Regions from separate parts of the Wenzhouxiangella sp. AB-CW3 genome, predicted to be linked through region 2. Evidence: predicted binding sites of a transcription regulator. Region 2 holds the regulator's gene; the other holds the start of a gene.
The links. The regulator LexA, encoded in region 2, represses DNA repair genes until DNA is damaged. The targets are predictions, from matches to a motif close to TACTGTNNATATNNACAGTA.
Positions count from the first base shown of each region.

Region 1 (10,650 bases), 1.0 Mb from region 2:
GTCGGCGGCATGGTCTCGCGCAGCTGGGTCAGTTGTTCGACGGCCCGTTGCTCGGCGGCTTCCTGGCGCTCCTGTTCGGCTTCCAGCCGGGTAACGCGCTGACCGACCAGGGTCGACCACAGCAGCAGAATGACCAGGAACCCGATACTGATCATGAGGACGGTCTGGGCCGAGAACACGACCTTCTGCTTGCGGAAAATCGGTTGATAGAGATTGATCTGCTGGTTCACAGGCTGATCTCCTCGCGCCTGAGCGCGCCGCCAATGGCCAGCAGAACAGATGCGGTATGGGACTGGGGAAGTGGCACCTCGCAGTCGAATATCTCTTCACTGTCATACACCCGGGTCGGAATCGCCAGGCCGTCGTCGAGGGCCGCGACCAGTTCTCCCGTGGCCTCGTAACCGGGCAGGACCTGCAGGCTGGCGACCGGGGGCTGGGCGAAATGCCGGTCGTAGTAATCCAGCGATCGCTGTACTTCCAGCATGGCCTGGTCCAGGCCCTGCGAGCCGCGCTCCTGCAGCACCCCGTAGCCGGTATCCAGGCGCCGGCTCAGGTACAGGCTGCCCTGACGGGTTACGGTGATGAGGCCGTGGTGCTCGTTCAGGTAAAGCATTGCCACGCCGCGGACGTCATCGTCGAGCTGGGCGGCCAGGTTGCGCATGGCCAGGTCGGCCACGTCGATGACCTGGAGATTGAGGTCGGCGCTCTCGAACAGGTCGATCAGCTTGCGGATGTCGCGGGCACGCGCGGCAATGGCATACATCATGCGCTGGCCCTGGGGGCGGTTCTCCTGGCCGGGAATCTCGAAGACATCGATGACGGCATCGTCGATGTGAAAGTCGATCAGGCTCTTGATTTTCCAGCGTACGGCAGCGCGCAATTCCGACGCATCCACTCGCGGCGCCTCGACCAGGAGCAGTTCGTACCGGTCGTTGTCGAGCACCAGGTGTACCGGTGTGCGGTTGGAGGCGATGTCCTCGCGCAACAGCCGGTTGCGCTCGCTGTCGCTGTCGAGCGCGTATGCACCGGCCTTGACCAGGCGGGGCTTGCGGCCGGCATCATGCGCAACAGTGGCAATGGACATCACGCCCGGCGACAGGTGTACGCCACTGGTGGCGTGCTGTCGCATGCGTGATCGGCGAAATAGCTTCAAGACCCTGCTTCCCCTCGCTGGTTGGGCCGGTTCACGCTGCGAGCTTGTCTCGGGCGCCAGCCGGTCCGTGGCTCAGTCAAGCCGTGGATTACTTCTTCAAGTTCAGATAATTCATGTGCTTGTGAGAAACACCTGAACTCTATTGGCAATTTAATGTGATTGTCTGTCGCGGTCAATTCAGGCATGGGCATCCTATTGCATTTTGCCATGTTGCAGCAAGATTAGTGCCGGATGCCTGAATCAGAGAATGGCATCATGAATCGAAGACGCCATGGAGAAACCATCCGCGTTTTGGTGCCTGCTCGTAAAAGACCCACAGGCGACGACCGTGACGATCACGGGCAATCCAGTAGTCTCGGCGGCAGTCCCCGCCATCCCACCAGCCGCTTTCGATGCGCTCAGGGCCCTGTTCCAGCCGCAGCGACTCCCGCTGGCAGGGACGGGGCCGTGGCAGCAGCCACTGGGGACGCGGAGTGGCGGTGGGGCTTTCGCTGGCATGGCCGGGACGGGTCCAGGACCAGGCTTTCTCCGGCCGGTGGTCGGCCACCGGGGTCAATCCGGCCAGGCCGTCTGTTCCCAGCCGGGCCTGGAGACGATCGAGCAGTGCCGACCAGGCATCGCCGCGATGCCGGCCTGAGAACAGGTCTGCTTGTGGGGGCTGGTGTCCGGCGGTGGTTTCTGCGCTCAGAACGATGACATTGACCGGTGCGGGCAGCGTGAGCGCATCTAGCTTCAGTCCGATCAGCTCAAGCAGCCGGTCACAGGCCTGGCCTGGCTGTGACAGGCCGACACTCAGGGAGACCGCTTCGGCATGTTCCTGGCAGAGTAGCTGGATGTGCAATTGCACCAGTGCCTGGTCGCGGACCTGCAGCCATTGCCCGAGGTGAGTGGTCGCGCGGCGAAAGACAAACAGCAGGGCATTGCTGTCGGCGGTGGCGGCAGGCAGCTCGAGTCTGAGCTGGTAATGCTCGGGCGACGTCCAGGCTGCCACGGGAGTGGGGCGCTGACCGAACAGCTCGGCCAGGCTGTTGTTGAGGCCGGGGCCGAAGCGCCGGGCTCTTTCGGCGGCGGGCAGTCGTGCGAGCTCGCCAATCCTGCGCAGGCCGCAGCCGGCCAGGGCCCGGGCCTGATCGACAGGCAATGCCAGCCTTTCCAGCGGCAATGGCCGGAGAATCTGTTCCAGGCCGTGCGAATCGCTGCAGTGCTGCCCGGTGCGGGCCAGCAGTCGGGCCGCAGTCGGGTTGGGGGCCGAACCGGCCTGTATGGGCAGGCCCTGCTCGCGGGCCTTGCCGGACAGGTTTTCGAGCAATCGCTCCGTGCCGCCATACAGGCGTTGGCTGCCGGCGATTTCCAGTATCACGGTCTGATCATCGACCAGTGCAACCTGGTGGCTGAAGCCGTAGGCCAGCATGGCCAGCACTTCCAGCATGCGGTTCTCAAGGGCAGGGTTTCTCGGTCGGCTGTGCAGGGCCGGCGCCAGGGCCAGCGCATCGGTCAGTGTCTGGCCGGGTCGCACGCCGGCCGCCAGGGCGGCGCGGCTGGCCTGGACGATACGTGCGCGCCCCCTGGTGTCATGCACTGCCAGTAGCGCATCTCCGGGGTATGAGGGCCATGCCGCATGAAGCGGCAGTGCCGGGCAGTACAGTCCCAGCCATAGTGGCTTGTTTCCTTTCATGGCCGGGCGATGGAGCCGGGTGGCTCTGCTGTCAGCCTGATGCGGTTTCTGCCGCATCCTCCGCGGGCGCGCAGCAGTTCAACGCTCGGGCCGGGGCGAATCGCCAGGCGCAGCGCGGTCATCGAGGCAGGCTGGGGGGCGCCGTCGTGGCCGTGAACAATGAACGCGGGAGCCGTGCCGTTTTCGGCAGCCAGTTGCAGCCGGCGCAGTTGACGTGGCTGTAGCGGCTTTTGTGGCCAGAGCACAACGGCACCGCACAGGCCGCTTTTCAGGCATTGTTCGGCGGCCCACAGGGCGTGAGCCCGGTGGCGGATAATGGTCAGGGCCGACAGGTTCAGTCCGGCAGTCAGCAGGGCCTGGGGGCAGGGCACCAGCGGCGGTGTCACGAGAATCACCGGTTGTTCCCGACAGGTCAGCTCGGCCAGCATGGGCAGCAGCAGGCTCATTTCACCGCCGCCGGGGCGATCAATCATCAGCTCGATCAGGCGTGCGCAGGGCCAGCCGCCATCGGGCAGTTGTTCATCGAGCACCCGGTGGCCGGTAGACAGGGCCGGAAGACGGGACGGCCGCCGGCCTCGCCACAGATCGCGGCGACCTGCCAGCAGGGTATCGAGCGGATCGCTTGCAGGGGATGCGGCAGACATGGACGGCTCCGTGGGTGCAGGTTGATGTCTGGGTGAGTTACTATATTAAAATACAGTTTCTCAGAAAGTGAGAAGAAGGCTTTCGCGTGCGAGATCCCGGATATCGCCTGCGGCGATTCCGGGATGACGGTTGGTTGGGGTGGTGGCGCGCCCCCCTTGACGGGAAATGTGGCCGTTTTGCTCTGCCTCCTCCTCGTCGCCCGGGAAGCGCTGCCCAGCCCCTTTCGTCGCTTCGGAAGCGCTGCCGCTTCGTTTCGGCCCCCTTTCGTCGCCCGGGAGGCGTTGCCGCTTCGCTCCAGCCTCCTTTCGTCGCCCCGGACTTGATCCGGGGCCTCGCACGGTAGGCGCTGGCACGGCTCTGAGAAAGGGCCCTTGGTCCACCAGGCTGTGCGATCTACATCGATATAAAGTGCACAGCCGGTTGCCAATAACGCGTCGTCGATGGGATAATGCGCGTTGGCCTCCGTCGGTCTTCCCACACTGTTCTACCGTCAACCCCGTCAGGCCCGGAAGGGAGCAGCGGCAGCGGGACGAACAGGTGCTGGGGTCGGGCTGGCGGGGGCCTTCTTTTGGGGGGTTCCAATCGGTGGTCCCCGCTCCCCGATCATTAAAAAACCCGCCACGGGGACGGGTTTTTTTAATGATGGCGGAGAGGGAGGGATTCGAACCCTCGAAGGGCGTCAGCCCTTGCCGGTTTTCAAGACCGGTGCATTCAACCGCTCTGCCACCTCTCCGTGTTCTGGTTGTTGCCTCCAATTGTCGGAGGTTTTTCGGATCCTGTCGATCGGGCGGTCCTGTCGGACCGCGAGAGGGAGGGATTGACTGCGCACCCTTCGGGTGCTTGCCCTCCGCTTCGCTCCGGGTCGCTCCGCTCGCTGTCGCGAGCTGCGCATCGAGCTCGCCGCGCATTTTGCGCGGCTCGGTTCAAACCCTCGAAGGGCGTCAGCCCTTGCCGGTTTTCAAGACCGGTGCATTCAACCGCTCTGCCACCTCTCCGTGTTCTGGTTGTTGCCTCCAATTGTCGGAGGTTTTTTGGATCCTGTCGATCGGGCGGTCCTGTCGGACCGCGAGAGTACTTATGTCCCGCTGAGGGACAAAACCCCGCGCTTGGCGGGGCTTGTCGATATGGCGGAGAGGGAGGGATTCGAACCCTCGGTACGGGGTTACCGTACACTCGCTTTCCAGGCGAGCCCATTCGACCGCTCTGGCACCTCTCCGTAAAACCTGGCTACATATTGTCTTTAGTCAACTTCAGCCGCCTTGCGGCGGGCGGTCCTTTTCGGACCGCGAGAGGGAGGGATTGACTGCGCACCCTTCGGGTGCTTGCCCTCCGCTTCGCTCCGGGTCGCTCCGCTCGCTGTTGCGAGCTGCGCATCGAGCTCGCCGCGCTGTGCGCGGCTCGGTTCGAACCCTCGGTACGGGGTTACCGTACACTCGCTTTCCAGGCGAGCCCATTCGACCGCTCTGGCACCTCTCCGTAAACTTGGCATCTCATTATCTATCGGCTCCAGCCCATGAATCTACTCTAAGGGCGAGCCTCTCCGGTCGCATTCTTCAGCCTAGCCCATTCGACCGCTCTGGCATGGTCAAATGTTGCAAGCCGGCTATTGTAACGTGTGTTGTGGTGTTGTTGTACCCCGCGATAGGCCGACGACGTTGCCCCATGTCATTCCCACGTCGCCCCGGACTTGATCCGGGGCCTCGCACGGTAGGTGTTGGCACGGCTTCAGAGCAGGCCCTTCGCGTGCGAGATCCCGGATATCGCCTGCGGCGATTCCGGGATGACGGTGGCCGGGGGGCGGTGGCTTCCCCTCTCGTCTCCTGGGAGGCGGCGATTGGGGTGGCGGTTCGCTCCCCTCGCGTCGACCCGGGAACGTTGCCGCTTCGTCTCGCCCCCGTGTTGCCCCAGAGTCGCTACTGCTTCGTTGCGCCCATCCCACGTCGCCCCGGACTTGATCCGGGGCCTCGCACGGTAGGTGTTGGCACGGCTTCAGAGTAAGGCTTTCATGTGCGAGATCCCGGATATCGCCTGCGGCGATTCCGGGATGACGGTGGTCGGGGCGGTGGCTTCCCCTCTCGTCTCCTGGGAGGCGGCGATTGGGGTGGCGGTTCGCTCCCCTCGCGTCGACCCGGGAACGTTGCCGCTTCGTCTCGCCCCCGTGTTGCCCCAGAGTCGCTACTGCTTCGTTGCGCCCATCCCACGTCGCCCCGGACTTGATCCGGGGCCTCGCACGGTAGGTGTTGGCACGGCTTCAGAGTAAGGCTTTCATGTGCGAGATCCCGGATATCGCCTGCGGCGATTCCGGGATGACGGTGGCCGGGGGGCGGTGGCTTCCCCTCTCGTCTCCTGGGAGGCGGCGATTGGGGTGGCGGTTCGCTCCCCTCGCGTCGACCCGGGAACGTTGCCGCTTCGTCTCGCCCCCGTGTTGCCCCAGAGTCGCTACTGCTTCGTTGCGCCCATCCCACGTCGCCCCGGACTTGATCCGGGGCCTCGCACGGTAGGTGTTGGCACGGCTTCAGAGCAGGCCCTTCGCGTGCGAGATCCCGGATATCGCCTGCGGCGATTCCGGGATGACGGTGGCCGGGGGGCGGTGGCTTCCCCTCTCGTCTCCTGGGAGGCGGCGATTGGGGTGGCGGTTCGCCCCCCTCGCGTCGACCCGGGAACGTTGCCGCTTCGTCTCGCCCCCGTGTTGCCCCAGAGTCGCTACTGCTTCGTTGCGCCCATCCCACGTCGCCCCGGACTTGATCCGGGGCCTCGCACGGTAGGTGTTGGCACGGCTTCAGAGTAAGGCTTTCATGTGCGAGATCCCGGATATCGCCTGCGGCGATTCCGGGATGACGGTGGTCGGGGCGGTGGTATCGTGTAAACTCCGACGGGTGCCGGAGGCGTGATGCCCGGTGCTGGTTCTTGGCTTTTCTGGCCCACCTTTGAAGCAGGTTTTTTTAGTGAGTTATCAGGTTCTTGCGAGAAAGTGGCGCCCCCGGCAGTTTTCCGAACTGGTGGGGCAGTCGCATGTGGTCAAGGTGTTGTGCAATGGCCTGGCCGAGGGGCGGGTGCACCACGCATTTCTTTTTACTGGCACGCGCGGGGTGGGCAAGACCACGATTGCGCGCATTCTGGCCAAGTCGCTTAACTGCGCTGAAGGGGTGACGGCCCAGCCCTGCGGTGAGTGCGAGAACTGCGTGGCCATCGACGAGGGGCGGTTTGTTGATCTGCTCGAGATTGATGCCGCTTCGCGCACCAAGGTGGATGACACGCGCGAGATTCTCGATAACGTGCAGTATGCGCCGACCCAGGGGCGCTACAAGGTGTATCTCATTGACGAGGTGCACATGCTTTCCCGGCACAGTTTCAATGCACTGCTCAAGACGCTCGAGGAACCGCCCGAGCATGTCAAATTCGTGCTGGCAACAACCGATCCGCAGCAGATTCCGGTCACGATTCTCTCGCGCTGCCTGCAGTTCAACCTCCGTCGGCTCTCGACGCGGGAGATTGGCGGGCAGGTGCGCAGGATTCTGGCCGATGAGGGCATCGAGGCCGAGGATGCGGCCGTGGATCTGCTGGCCCGGGCCGCCGACGGCAGTATGCGCGACGGCCTGAGTCTGCTGGACCAGGCGCTGGCAGGCGGGCAGCGCCTGGAGGAGGCCGAGGTGCGTGACATGCTCGGCAGCGTCGAGCAGCGCCATGTACACACTATTGTCAAGGCGCTGGCCGATGCCGATGTGGCCGCGGCCATTGGCGCGGTGGGCGAAGTGTTTTCCCAGGCCCGGGACCTGGGCCAGTTGCTGACCGATCTGGCCGAAACCCTGCATCGTATTGCCCTGATTCAGCAGTTGCCTGACTATCGGGACGACAGTCGTGCTGACTGGGACGAGCTGGTCGAACTGGCCGGGCAGCTTGATGCCGAGGACCTGCAACTTTATTACCAGATTGCCGTGACCGGCCGTCGTGATCTGCCGCTGGCGCCGAGTGATCGCAGTGGCTGCGAGATGACGGTGCTGCGCATGTTTGCCTTTCGTCCGGACCCGGGGCAGGGCAGTGCGGGCGGCGGCGATGCGTCGGCGGGTCGTGACACGGTCCCGGCCGCGATGGCACCAAAGCCGCCGGCCGGTGCATCGGCTCAGCCGGCGGAGGTGGCTGATGCGGCCACGGATGAACCGGCCGGTGCGTCGGCCCCGCAGCGGCGGCTGACCCCGGAAAACTGGCCGGAGGTGCTGAAGCGTCTGCCCATCAGTGATTCTTTCAGGACGGTGGCAGGCATGATGCTTGTCCACCGAGTCGACGGCCCCCAGATTGAATTTACGGCCGCACCGGATGACCTGGTGATGATGACCGACCGCTTCCGGGGTGCCATGGAGCGGGCGCTGGGTGAGTGGCTGGCGATGTCGGTGCGGGTGGTGATCCGGCCGGCCGACAGCGATGAACTGGCCACGCCGGCCGAGCTCGAGCGCAGTGCGGTCGAGCGCAGCCAGGCCGAGGCCGAGGCGGCGATCGAGAACGATCCGCTGGTCAAGCGCCTGGTTGAGCGTTTCGATGCCGAGATCGTGCGCGAGTCGATTCGTCCACTCAATACACGCAGTCACTGAGGAACAGTTTGTGATCAAAGGCAATATCGGGCAGCTGATGCAGCAGGCCCAGAAGATGCAGGAAAACCTGAAGAAGGCCCAGGAAGAAATGGCTGGCGAGGAGGTCACGGGTGAAGCCGGCGGAGGCCTGGTCAAGGTGGTCATGAATGGGCGACACGAGGTGCGCAGGGTCATGATCGACCCGGATGTCGGCGATGACCGCGAGATGATCGAGGATCTGGTGGCCGCGGCGGTCAATGATGCCGTCAACCGGGTCCAGGAGATGATGCAGGAGAAGATGAGCGGGTTGACCGGCGGCATGCCCATGCCACCCGGGTTCAATCTGCCCTGACCCGCGGCCGGTGGCGTGAGTCACGACCCCTTTGATGATCTGCTCGACGCCCTGCGTTGTCTGCCGGGGGTGGGTGCGCGTTCGGCCCAGCGCATGGCGCTGCACCTGCTTGAACGTGACCGCGAGGGTGGGCGGCACCTGGCCGAGAGTCTGAGCCGGGCGATGCGCGATGTTCGTCGCTGCAGCCGCTGCCGCAACTTCACGGCCGATGAGCTCTGCCGGATCTGCCGCAGCGACAAGCGCTCCAGCGAAATCCTGTGCGTGGTCGAGAGTCCGGCTGACGTGCTGGCCATCGAGGCGGCCACTGTGTTTGACGGCCGCTACTTTGTTCTGCTGGGGCGCCTGTCTCCGCTTGATGGGATCGGCCCGCAGGACCTGGGCCTGGACCTGCTGGCGCGGCGGCTTGATGAGGAGGGGGTCGAGGAAATCATCATTGCCACCAACACCACGGTGGAAGGTGAGGCGACGGCTCACTATCTGCGGGAAATGGCCGGGCATCGCGGCATTCGCACCTCTCGCCTGGCCCAGGGTGTTCCGCTGGGCGGTGAACTTGAGCATACCGACCGCTCCACGCTGGCCCACGCCTTCAGCTCGCGCTTGCCGATGCGCAACTGAATGAGAAAGGCCTCCCTGCCTGAAGGCAGGGAGGCTTGATCGCGGCTGGTTGCCGTTTACTCTCCCGTTGATGCGCCGGGTAGCTCGATGCGCTCGCGATTGTTGTCGACCGTGCGCAGCCCGATTCCCTGAACCTCGATCAGTTCGTCAATGTGCTCGAACGGACCGTTGGTCTCGCGATGCTCCACGATGGCCTGGGCCTTGGCCATGCCGACCCCGTGCAGGGTTTCGGCCAGCTCTTCGACGGTTGCGGTGTTGACGTCGATGCGGGCCTCGTCGGCCAGGCCGGTCTGAACAACGGCCAGCGACAGCAGCAGTGCGACGATGACGAGTTTGAACTGATTCATGATGTTTCTCCTTGGGCGTTGGATGATACAGAACTTGATTCCGGATCCGCCGGGCGCCGGCCCGACGTTGGAAACAGTCTAGAAACCGCAGCCCGAGGTGCGCATTGGCAATCTGCAGCTGGCAGGTGTCAGCCATCGACTTGCCGATCGATCCGAAATTTCTTCTCAGGTTTTGAGAAAACGCCGTGCTGGAATAGGCACCGTGGAAATCGAAGTAGAGGAGATCGGAGCATGAAAGCAATGAACAGTCACCGTGAATTCCGGCAGTCCATCGTCGGCCAGCGGATCAGCGGCGTGATTGCCCGCCCGGGTCGTGACGGTGAGCCCCCCATGGTGCTGATGCTGCGTTTCGAGGACGGCAGCGTGGTGGAGTTCGTTTCTCCCCGAAGTGACCGCCTGCTCAAGCAGGCCCTGAATGAAACCCGGCGGTGCGGTGAGGCGGATCTGAAGGAGGCCGGGGAAGCGATGCAACTGCCGCTCAGCGGGCTTGCAGCATGAGGAGTGCGTCACGTTTTGCCCTGCTGGCGTGGGGTAGCGTGGCTTATCCACACAAGCTGTGGATAAGTTTGTGGGCAACAGTCGTCATCAAACCGTCACAGCAACCATCGAGCACATTGTACAAAATTTAACCAATTTGAAAATAACATAAAAAACAACAGGTTATATCTTGATTGGGCATGTCTGTGAATTAGCGGGCGTGTGAAGGGACTGTCAAACTTCGAATCAAGCGTTTGTGCATAACATTCGAATACAGTGCTTCATGAAGCGGCTGTAAGTTATTGATAGTTCGTTCAGGGCTCCTGGACTAGCCCCAGTTGCCCAGGCCACGCTGCCAGTTCATCGAATAATGCTTGCCTTTGTGGCTGTTCGGTGCGCAATTGTTCGAGTAGCAGGCGGTACTCGTCCCGGCGGATGGTGGCCAGGTCGGGGTTGTCGATCAGCCGTTTTCTGCGGTATGTCTCCCAGCGCTCGGTCTCGTCGGCATCCAGCGTGTCCGGCCACAGGCGGGCCCGGTATCGAAACAGCAGCTCATTGAGGCGTTCGTCGCTAAAAGGTGTCTGCAGCCGGGCCAGGTCTTCGGGTGCGGTGTCGCGAATGCGCGGATACAGACGCTGATCGCCCGGCGGGGGAAATCCGCCGTACAGGTCGAGTTCGGGATCGATGTCGGTCGCGGCCAGGGGCTGGTTGAAGATGCCGGTCAGCCGGTCGAGAAACGCCGGGTGCTGCCTGAGCTTCTCGGCATGGGACTCGATGCGGCCGGGCACGATCTGCAGCCGTTCCGACGAGGCCCGGTCGAG
Region 1 covers NZ_CP061368.1:1,588,336-1,598,985, forward strand. Annotated here, with positions in the region: gene IC757_RS06875 (PilN domain-containing protein) at 1-230, opposite strand, end outside; gene pilM (pilus assembly protein PilM) at 227-1,129, opposite strand; gene IC757_RS06885 (Y-family DNA polymerase) at 1,407-2,828, opposite strand; gene imuA (translesion DNA synthesis-associated protein ImuA) at 2,825-3,472, opposite strand; RNA gene ffs (signal recognition particle sRNA small type) at 3,937-4,033, shown strand; tRNA gene IC757_RS06900 (tRNA-Ser) at 4,117-4,206, opposite strand; tRNA gene IC757_RS06905 (tRNA-Ser) at 4,599-4,689, opposite strand; gene dnaX (DNA polymerase III subunit gamma/tau) at 6,419-8,059, shown strand; gene IC757_RS06915 (YbaB/EbfC family nucleoid-associated protein) at 8,070-8,390, shown strand; gene recR (recombination mediator RecR) at 8,406-9,005, shown strand; gene IC757_RS06925 (ComEA family DNA-binding protein) at 9,062-9,352, opposite strand; gene IC757_RS06930 (hypothetical protein) at 9,584-9,850, shown strand; gene sbcB (exodeoxyribonuclease I) at 10,144-10,650, opposite strand, start outside.
Region 1: a site for LexA is predicted at 3,511-3,530, ahead of imuA (translesion DNA synthesis-associated protein ImuA). Genes of this name have one in related genera too.

Region 2 (10,650 bases):
TCGAGCGCGAGCACTTCCTCGAGCTGTGTGCGATGGAGAAGACGCAGGAGCGTATTGGGCACATGCTGAAGACGGGGAAGCCGTTGAGGAATTGACATAAAGGTTTCAGGGTTCAGGGTTCAGGATTCAGGTTTCAGGAATGGCTTCGACATAGCCTGTTGCCTCTTCAGCGAATACCGACGCGACCCCATTGGCGTGACTCCAAGCGCTCATCGAGGCCCGCCCTGAACCCTGAAACCTGAACCCTTCATTTAGACAACCGAGGACTCAAGCAATGAGTGACGCATATGTAGTAGCCGCTGTGAGGACGCCCGTCGCGCGGGCGTTCAAGGGCGCATTCAGGAATTACCGGCCTGACGATCTGCTGGCCGATGCGCTGAGATCCGCGCTGGCCGAGGTGCCGGAGCTCGATCCTGGCCGGGTCGAGGACGTGATCGTGGGCTGTGCCATGCCCGAGGCCGAACAGGGCATGAACGTGGCCCGCATCGGTGCCTTGCTGGCCGGCCTGCCCGACACCGTGCCGGGCGTGACCGTCAACCGCTTCTGCTCGTCCGGCCTGCAAACCGTAGCCATGGCCGCCGACCGCATCCGGCTCGGTGAGGCCGATGTAATGATTGCCGCCGGCACCGAAACCATGACCATGGTGCCCATGATGGGCCACAAGGTGGCCATGAATCCGAAGGTATTTTCCGACGACAATGTCGCGATTGCCTACGGCATGGGCATTACCGCCGAGAAGGTGGCGAAGGAATGGAATGTCAGCCGCCAGGATCAGGATGAGTTTGCCTACCAGTCGCACCAAAAGGCGCTTGCGGCCATCGATGGCGGCGAGTTCACGGAGATCCGCCCGGTCACCGTGACCAACCGAATCCCCGACCCGAAGAGCGGCCAGGTGCGTGAAATCGAAACCGTGGTCGACACCGACGAGGGCCCGCGCCGTGACACCGCGCCCGAGGCGCTGGGCAAGCTCAGACCCGTGTTCGACGCCAAGGGATCGGTCACCGCCGGCACCAGCTCGCAGATGTCCGATGGCGCCGGTGCGCTGATCCTGGTCTCCGAGCGCGTGGTCAAGGAACTGAACCTCGAGCCGCTGGCCGTATTCCGCGGCTTTTCGGTCGCCGGCGTGCGCCCGGAGGTCATGGGCATCGGGCCGATCGAGGCCATTCCCAAAGTGCTCGGCCAGACCGGAATCAACAAAGACGACCTCGACTGGATCGAACTCAATGAGGCCTTCGCCGCCCAGGCCCTGGCCGTCATGCGCACCACCGAGCTGGATCCCGAGAAGGTCAACCCGCTCGGCGGCGCCATCGCACTGGGTCATCCATTGGGTGCGACGGGGGCAATCCTGTCAGCCAAGCTGATTCATGGCCTCAAGCGGCGCCAGCAGCGCTATGGCATGGTCACGATGTGCATCGGCACCGGCATGGGTGCGGCCGGCATCTTCGAGCGGGTCTGAAGAACCGAAGAACACACCATTAACCCGGCAGGTATGTTAATCCGGCCGGTATTTTGATCACATTCAGCCGACTCTATAGGAAGGATTGATATTGAACCGCGGATGAACGCAGATAAACGCGGATTGGTTGAGTCGCAAACAATTAACAAGTCATCAACAAGAATTGATCTGCGTTCATCAGCGTTCATCTGCGGTTTCTTAAATCAAGACAGGCCCACGTCTGAAAAGCATGCGAAATCAGGCACAAAAAAAAGGCGGCAACAGCTAGCGCTGTGCCGCCTAACCCCCAACGGGGCATGGCCCCGGGGTGCGCCCGTACCAGCAAACGGGCTTTCCTCTACCAACCTGTTGAGAAACAGTTTGCCACTCACGCACGTTGGGGCAAACCCGCAAATCAACGTCATCTTTTGTACGAAATTTCCTACATGTGTAGGAAAAGTATTACAGGGGGTGCTGTCTGCCCAGCCAGCGCTCCCTGAGCGCATCCAGCAGCTGCCGGTACCAGTAGTAACCCTGAATCCCGGCCCTGCCCACCGGGCCACCGCCCCAGATGGGCGGCCATCGCGAAAAGGCCTGCAGACGGCCGCCATCGCCGGTCAGCGCCTCGGCCAGCACCTCGCCGGACAGCGTGGTCGTCGCCATGCCATGCCCACCGAAAGCCAGGCCGTACCAGAGACCGTTCGGCTGCCGTCCGATCAGGGGCATCTGGTGACGCGCGTAGCTCATCCACCCGCCCCAGGCGTACTCCAGCCGCACACCGCGCAGCTCCGGAAAGACCCGGGCAAGATCCCGTGCCATCAGGCGCCGAATGGCTGCTGGCGAACGAGCCGCCATCGAGATCCGTCCGCCCCAGAGCAGCCTTCGGTCCGGCAGCGGGCGGTAATAGTCAAAGGCAAAACGGGTGTCGTACACGGCCACCGGTGCAGGCAGGACCTCCTGCAATCGAACCCCCAGCGGCTCGGTCACGGCAATATAAGTGGCGACCGGTTGCAGGGCGCGCTGCACGGGGCGATGCAGCCGTCGGTCATAACCGCCCGTGGTCAGCACGACCTCATCGGCCTCGACCTGGCCATGATCGCAGCGCAGACGCCAGCGACCGTGCTCGCGGTCGATCGAACGCACCGGGCTGTGGGCCAGCACCGCTCCGCCATGATTCTCAATCACCTCGGCCAGGCCGAGCAGGTATCGCAGCGGGTGAAAATGGAAACTGCCTGGCTCGTGCAGGCCACAGCCGTAGCGATGACTGCAAACCTGCTCGCGCAAGGCCTTGCGGTCGAGCAGGTCCAGTCCGAACCCGAGCTCATCCGGCCACCGCTTCGCCATGGTCGAAAGCACCGCATCGTCGCCGAACCAGTCGGCAAGCACCACGCCCGCATCGTTGATCTGGCAGTCGATGCCATGCCTGTCGGCACGATGTCGCATCAGCGACACGGCCTCCCGGGTCCAGCCATGCAGGGTCCGGGCCGCCGTGCTGCCCAGTTGTTCAACCAGGGCCTCGTTGTCGAGCGAGTAGCCGGCGAAGACAAATCCACCGTTGCGCCCGGAGGCCCCGGCGCCGGGCATGGCGGCATCGATCACACAGACATCGCGCTGCCCGCGCTCGATTAGCCCCAGGGCCGTCGACAGGCCCGCCAGCCCGGCCCCGACAATGGCCACACGATAGCGATGCAGGCCCGAGACAGAGGCAAAATCAGGCTGTGGCGCGGTGGCCTGGTACCAGGTACTCCCCGGCCACCGATGATCGAGCAACTTCATGGATCACCACGCGCGGGATGATAAACTGGGGCAAAAGCAATTCAAGGAGGTACACATGGGCAAGTCGACCAAGTATGAAGCCAAGGTGCCTGACGAGAACGGGATCATTCCGTACAGCGATGAAGAGCATAGCGTGTGGCGCGACCTCTATGCACGCCAGATCGACATCATCGACGGACGGGTCTGCCAGGAGTTTTCCGACGGGCTGGAGATCCTGAACCTGCCCACCGACCGGATTCCCCAGCCCAAAGAGGTCTCGGAGGTGCTGTATGAACGCACCGGGTGGCAAGTGGCCCCGGTTCCCGCGCTGATCAACTTCGATCGCTTCTTCAAGCTGCTTGCGGAGAAAAAGTTTCCCGCCGCCTCGTTCATTCGTTCGCGCGAGGAAATGGATTACCTGCAGGAGCCGGATATCTTCCACGAGATCTTCGGCCATACCACCATGCTGACCCACCAGGCCTTTGCCGACTTCACGCACGCTTACGGTCTGGCTGGCGTCAAGGCCAGCAAGAAGGAACGCGTCTTTCTGGCGCGCCTGTACTGGTTCACCGTAGAGTTCGGACTGATCAACACGCGCGACGGCGTACGCATCTACGGCGGCGGCATTGCCTCGTCTCCGGGCGAGACGGTTTACTCGCTGGAAAGCGACGAACCGATGCGTCGGCCCTTCGACCCGATCGATGCGCTCAGAACCCCGTATCGAATCGATATCTACCAGAGCGTCTACTACATTCTCGAACGCATGGACGACCTGTTCGGCCTGGCCGGGGAGGACCTGCTCGGTCTGATTCGCAAGGCCCGTGCGCTTGGAGAATTCGAACCCACGTATCCACCCAAGGAGAAGGAAGCAGCCTGATCATGAGCGACAACACACTCACCGAGAAGAAATGTGTTCCCTGCGAAGGCGGCACCAGCCCGCTGGAGCACGACCGCATCGACCAACTGCTGCCGCAGATTCCCGGCTGGCAGGTCGATGATGCCGGCAAGACGATTTACCGGCGCTTCGAGTTCAAGGGGTTCTACAAGACCATGGCCTTCATCAACGCCATGGCCTGGATCGCCAACCAGGAAGCGCATCATCCCGACTTCGAGGCCGGCTACAACTTCTGCCTGGTGAACTTCACCACGCACGCCATCGACGGGCTGAGTGAGAACGACTTTATCTGCGCCGCCAAGGTCAACGCCCTGCTTGACCAATGACGACACCGGCTACGCGCAGCGCGGCACGGCCCGGCGACCTGGCCGATGACCTGGCCCGGGCCCGTGCTGCGGTCAATGAGGTGATTGTCGACAAAGCCGAGGTGGTCGACCTGGCCTTTACCGCACTGCTGGCCGATGGTCACCTGCTGATCGAGGACCTGCCCGGCGTGGGCAAGACCACGCTGGCGCAGGCGCTCTCGCTGGCTGTCGGTGGCAACTGGCAGCGTATTCAGTTCACCAGCGACATGCTGCCGGCCGACATCGTCGGCATCTCAGTGTTTCGGCGCGAGGACGAGCAGTTCGAATTCCGCCCGGGGCCGATCTTCGCCAACGTGGTGCTGGCCGACGAAATCAATCGGGCCACCCCACGAACGCAATCGGCGCTGCTGGAGGCCATGTCGGAAGGCCAGGTCACGGTCGATGGCCACACCCATCTCCTGCCCCAGCCCTTTTTCGTCATTGCCACCCAGAATCCGCTGGATCTGACCGGCACCTATCCGCTACCTGACTCGCAACTGGATCGATTTCTGCTTCGGCTCTCGATCGGATACCCGTCGGAGGCCGAAGAGCGCCGCCTTCTTACCGAGCCGGACCGCCGCAGCATGCTGGCGTCACTGGAGCCGGTACTCGACCCTGAGCGGGTCACGCAGCTGATCGGCGCCGCAACTGCCCTGCACGTTGCCGATCCCGTACTGGATTATGTCCAGGCACTGATCGCGGCAACGCGCTCCCACTCGGCCGTGGCCGCCGGCCTGTCGACGCGGGCGGCGCTGGCCCTGATCCAGTGCGCCCGGGCCCACGCCCTGGTACTGCGACAGGATTTCTGCCTGCCCGACAACGTCAAGCAGGTGTTCCCGGCGCTTGCCGCCCACCGTCTGCAACCGGTGGCCGAATCGGGCCTGGACGGTGCCGACCTCGTCAACGAAATCCTGGAACAGACGCCCGTCCCCTGACATGCCGTCGCTTGCCACTTCGGGGCTTACATCCAATCTGCGCCGGCGCTGGCAGGCCACCCTGGATCACTGGATCCGGCGACGCGCACCGGCTCACCCTCCGCTGGAGCTGGCCTACCGTCAGATCTTCATCCTGCCCACCCGCTTTGGCTGGATGCTGGGCGTATTGATGGGCGCCATGCTGATCGGCAGCCTGAACTTCAACAACAATCTGGGGCTGCTGACTACATTCATCGTGGCCGGCCTGGCCGTCAACTCCATGCTGATGGCGTTTCGCAACCTGCACCGGCTCGGCGTGCGTGGCGGGTCGGCGCAACCGGTGTTTGCCGGACAGGAGGTCCGCTACCGGCTGACGCTTTTCGCGGCCGACGGCCGGCCACGACCATCGCTGCTGGTCGGCCGGGCCGATCAACCAGCCGGCGCGTCCGTCCCGGGAAACAGCACCGAGGTCAGCATGCCGCTGCCCACCCGTCGCCGCGGCTGGCACCAGCCCGGTCGGATACAGATTGCCACCACGCATCCTCTCGGACTGTTCCGGGCCTGGGCCTGGATCTGGCCGCAGCAGGCCTACCTGGTCTGGCCGGATCCCGCTCCCAACCCGCCGCCACTGCCGGGTAGCGGCGCCGGCACAGGAGATCGACAGCGTTTCGAGCGCAGCGAAGGCGAAGACTTCTACAGCCTGCGTGAGTGGCGTGAAGGTGACCCGCTGCACCGCATCGCCTGGAAGGCCAGCCAGCGTCATCGCACCCTGCTTTCCAGGCAGTTTCGTCGCGCGACCTCGCCGGAACTGGTGCTGACACTTGATCAAGCCGCAGCCTCCGATCTGGAAACACGCATTCGCATCGTTACCGCCTGGATTCTTCAGGCCGATCAGGAAGGCCGCCGCTGGATGCTGCGCCTCAACCACGAGGAGATCGGCCCGGACCAGGGCACCATGCACCGCAACTCCTGCCTGCGCGCACTGGCCGAGCTGTGAAGGAATTCGAACATCTGCCAACACAGACAGTCGCGTGGGCCGTGGCGGCGCTTCTGATGGCAGCGGCACCCCACCTGATGGCCATGCCGCCGTGGATCGCGGCATTGATTCTGGCCGCCACCGGCTGGCGCCTGATGGCTGCCCACCGTCGCTGGCGACCACCCCCGCGCTGGCTGAGAACCGTGCTGACACTGACCGCGGTTGCTGTCGTCCTGGTCGGACTGGGCGGCTGGGGCCGGCGAATGGCCACCACCCTGCTGTGTGTCATGCTCGCAGCCAAAATGATGGAGATGTTTCGACTGCGTGACCTGCGCATGGTGGCGGCGGTATGTTTTTTCCTGATTGCCACGCAGTTCCTGTTCAACGAACGTCTGATCTACCTGCTGTATCTGGCAGCCGGCACCATGGTGGCGGTCGGCGCACTGGTCCAGGCCCAGCGGCACGAGGATGCCCGGCTTCAGGGATTACCCGAAGCCCCCGGCGATCATCGTTTCCTGCTGCGCCACGCTGCAACCATGATTCTTGCCGCACTCCCGGTCGCCCTGACGCTGTTCGTGCTGTTTCCCCGCCTGGCCCAGCCCCTCTGGGGGCTGCCGGAACAGGTCATGGATGGCCGTACCGGGCTGTCGGACAGCATGTCGCCGGGAAGCATTGCCAACCTCTTCCAGGATGAATCTCCGGCGTTTCGGGCCGAGTTCGAAAACGGTCCACCACCGCCACAGGACCGCTACTGGCGCGGTCTCGTTCTGTGGCAGTTCGATGGCAACACCTGGCGACGATCACGTATGGCCGCCGAGCAACCGCCAGTGCCCGTGCCAGACGGGGAACGGTCGCTGGACTACCGGATCCAGCTCGAGCCGCACGAGCAGCGCTGGCTGTTTGCCCTCGATCACCCGGTCGGAGCGCCCTCGGAATCGCGGATCACGATGGATTACCAGATCATCCGCCAACGTCCGGTTACCACGCTGACTCAGTACCAGATCACCAGCAACCCGCAGTTCACCGACATGCCCAGATTGCACGACAGCGTGCGCCAGCAGGCCCTGGGCATGCCGCCGGACCGCAATCCACGCACCCGTGATCGCGCCGAAGCGCTGCGCGAACAATACCCTGACGACCGAGACCTGATCCAGGCCGTGCTGCAATGGTTCAACGAAGAGGCCTTCTACTACAGCCTGGAAACCACTCCGACCGGTCGCCACGGCGCCGACGAATTCCTGTTCGATCTGCGCACCGGCTACTGCGAGCACTATGCTTCGGCCTTTGCCATTCTGATGCGCATGGCCGGCATTCCCACGCGCGTGGTCATCGGCTACCAGGGCGGTGACTGGCAGCCGGGTGGCGGCTACCTGCTGGTTCGGCAATCCGACGCCCACGCCTGGACAGAGGTCTGGCTGGAAGACAACGGATGGACCCGGGTCGACCCGACCGCGGCCGTTGCCCCGGATCGCATCGACCACGGCTCGATGAGCGTCATGGAGGGAGGCCGGCACCTGCTCGATACCGACTGGCTGCGCCAGCTGCGAAATCGCTACGACCGGCTGCAGCATCTGTGGAACCGCTGGATTCTGGGCTTCGATGCCGACCGCCAGCAGCGCTTCATGGAACGGCTGGGCATACCCGATGGCGGCGCAACAGCCCTTGGCCTGCTCATGGTGCTCGCACTGAGCCTGGTCATCGGGATTGTGACCCTCGTGGCCCTGCGCGGGACGCTGAGGGAGCGCGATCGGCTCATGCGAGCCTGGCGACGCCTGGAACGCCGCCTGCGACGTGCCGGCATCCATCGCCGAACCGGCGAGACGCCCCTGGAGCTGCTTGAACGTGCAAGTATTGCCATGCCGGCAAGCGCCAGAGAACTGGAGCAGCTTTCCGCCACTTTTGCCCGTGCCCGTTACGGGCAGGCAAGTCAGTCCGATCGGGACTCCTTCATCGAGCTCGCTTCACGCTTCCGAACGAGCAACGTGATAGAACCAACTTTTCAAAATGACGTCCAAACAGGCGTTTCCTGACCATTGTTTCCTGACCATTGAAACGAGGGCTTATCATGCCGACTCCGCTGCGTTCCATACCCGCTGTCATCCTGATCCTCGTGCTGGGCGCCCTGGCCACTGGCTGTGCCACGGTTCCGGCGCCACTGGCCGGCGACTATGCGGAGTTCCACCCCGACCAGGCCACCGAGCGCTCTACCGGAGCCCGGGTTCGCTGGGGCGGCACCATTGTCGATACCCGCCCCGGGCCCGAGACTACCTGCATCGAGATACTGGCCCGCGACCTGGACCGCAACAAGCGCCCTCGATCCACCGATCAGGCCCGCGGGCGCTTTCTGGCCTGCCGCGATGGCTTCAAGGACCCGGCCGTATTCGTCGATGGTCGCGAGATTACCGTTACCGGCCGCCTGACCGGTTTTGTCGACGGCAAGATCGGCGAGTTCGAGTACCGCTACCCGCGAGTCGATACCGATGTCCTGTATCTGTGGGCTCCGGCGCGGGACGTGGTTCATCACTACTACGACCCGTGGTGGCACAGCCCGTGGTATCCCTACTACCACCCCTATCGCGGACCGCGCACCCGGGTATCGGGCCACGTCATCATCCGGCGCTGACCTTACGAGCGGACTACCCCGCGCGAGACTGTTTTTTGATACAGTTCCGTGCATGGAGCTGACCGCTAGACAACGCGAGATACTGGCGTTCATCGAGCAGCGCATGGATCAGGACGGCATGCCGCCGACCCGTGCCGAGATCGTCGATCATTTCGGATTCGCATCACCCAATGCCGCCCAGTGCCACCTGAGGGCCCTGGCCGCCCGGGGTGCCATTGAGCTGCGCCCCGGCACCGCGCGCGGCATCGTCCCGGTGCGCTCGGGCCGGCCAACCGTCCGCGACGCACTCACCCTGCCGGTCATTGGTCGCGTTGCCGCGGGTTCACCACTATTGGCGGTGGAGAACCGCGAGGATGAAGTACGCGTTGATCCGGGACTGTTTCAACCCCGCCCCGACTACCTGTTGCGCGTTCAGGGCAACAGCATGACCGGAGCCGGCATAGAGGATGGCGACCTGCTGGTCGTGCACCGTACCCCCGAAGCCCGCAGCGGACAGATCGTAGTCGCACGCATCGACAACGAGGTCACGGTCAAGCGCTTGCAGCGCCGTGGCCGGGGCATTCGCCTGCAAGCCGAGAACCCGGACTACGACGACCTCCGCGTCACACAGGTACATGATATTGCGATCGAGGGCCTGGCGGTGGGCGTGATCCGCAAGCAGATCACGCGGAATCAGTCAGGCTGATCGGTCAGCGAAAAACGATCGGCATCACCCAGGAAGGCGAACTGACGACGATAGTCTCTGAGCGGCGACCGTTGGAGACGAACCCTGGCCACGTTTTCCGGGGCGCCGAGTTCCAGCAGGAGCTGCCCCTCCATCGACCAGGCCACCGAACAGCCCGGGTAGGGAATGTCATTGCCATCGACACCGCTGCGATTGACCCCCACCACGTAGGCTTGGTTTTCGATGGCACGGGCCTTGAGCAGGCTGCGCCAGTGATCGGCACGGGGCGCCGGCCAGTTGGCCACGTACAGTTGCAGATCGAAGTCCCGGTCGTTGCGACACCAGACCGGAAAGCGCAGGTCATAGCAGACCTGCAGGTCGATGCGCCAGCCCAGCCATTCGACCACGGTTGGCCGTTCGCCCGCGACATAGCGCTCATCCTCGCCACCGTAGGCAAAGCGATGACGCTTGTCGTAGAACCAGCGGCTGCCCTCGGGCGTGACAAAGACCATGCGGTTGCGGCGCTGCCCCGGCTCGCTCTCGATGACCAGGCTGCCGCACAGTGCGGCCCGGCGGGCACGTGCCTGCTCCTGCATCCACTGCACGCTCGGCCCGTCCATGTCCTCGGCCGGCTGCCCGATATCCCCCAGAAAACCCGTGGTGAAGGTTTCAGGCAGAACATACAGATCGCAACCGGGCTGACGATCCATCAATCGGGCCAGATGCGCACGGTTGCTTTCAGGATCCTGCCAGAACAGATCCGCCTGGATCAGTGCCAGATCTATTTCATCACGATGCTGGACCATAATCCGAATCAGCTCCCCAAGGCCTGCAGGCGATCGAGTTCGGGCTCTGTGAAGCCGGCCCGGCGGCGTGCCGGCAGGTTGAACGGCCCACGCAACTGGTCGGCGAAGTACTGCTTGAGGAGCGATTCAAAAGTCGGGTCGGGATCAACCCCGCGCTCCTGGCAGCAGTGACGGAACCAGCGACTGCCGATGGCCACATGCGCCTCTTCTTCCTCGAGGATGACCTCGAGCAGCGCTA
Region 2 covers NZ_CP061368.1:2,601,323-2,611,972, forward strand. Annotated here, with positions in the region: gene IC757_RS11315 (3-hydroxyacyl-CoA dehydrogenase/enoyl-CoA hydratase family protein) at 1-95, shown strand, start outside; gene IC757_RS11320 (acetyl-CoA C-acyltransferase) at 275-1,456, shown strand; gene IC757_RS11325 (NAD(P)/FAD-dependent oxidoreductase) at 1,898-3,211, opposite strand; gene phhA (phenylalanine 4-monooxygenase) at 3,267-4,067, shown strand; gene IC757_RS11335 (4a-hydroxytetrahydrobiopterin dehydratase) at 4,070-4,411, shown strand; gene IC757_RS11340 (AAA family ATPase) at 4,408-5,364, shown strand; gene IC757_RS11345 (DUF58 domain-containing protein) at 5,366-6,340, shown strand; gene IC757_RS11350 (DUF3488 and DUF4129 domain-containing transglutaminase family protein) at 6,382-8,349, shown strand; gene IC757_RS11355 (Slp family lipoprotein) at 8,385-8,942, shown strand; gene lexA (transcriptional repressor LexA) at 8,995-9,627, shown strand; gene IC757_RS11365 (amidohydrolase) at 9,615-10,412, opposite strand; gene IC757_RS11370 (ferritin-like domain-containing protein) at 10,421-10,650, opposite strand, start outside.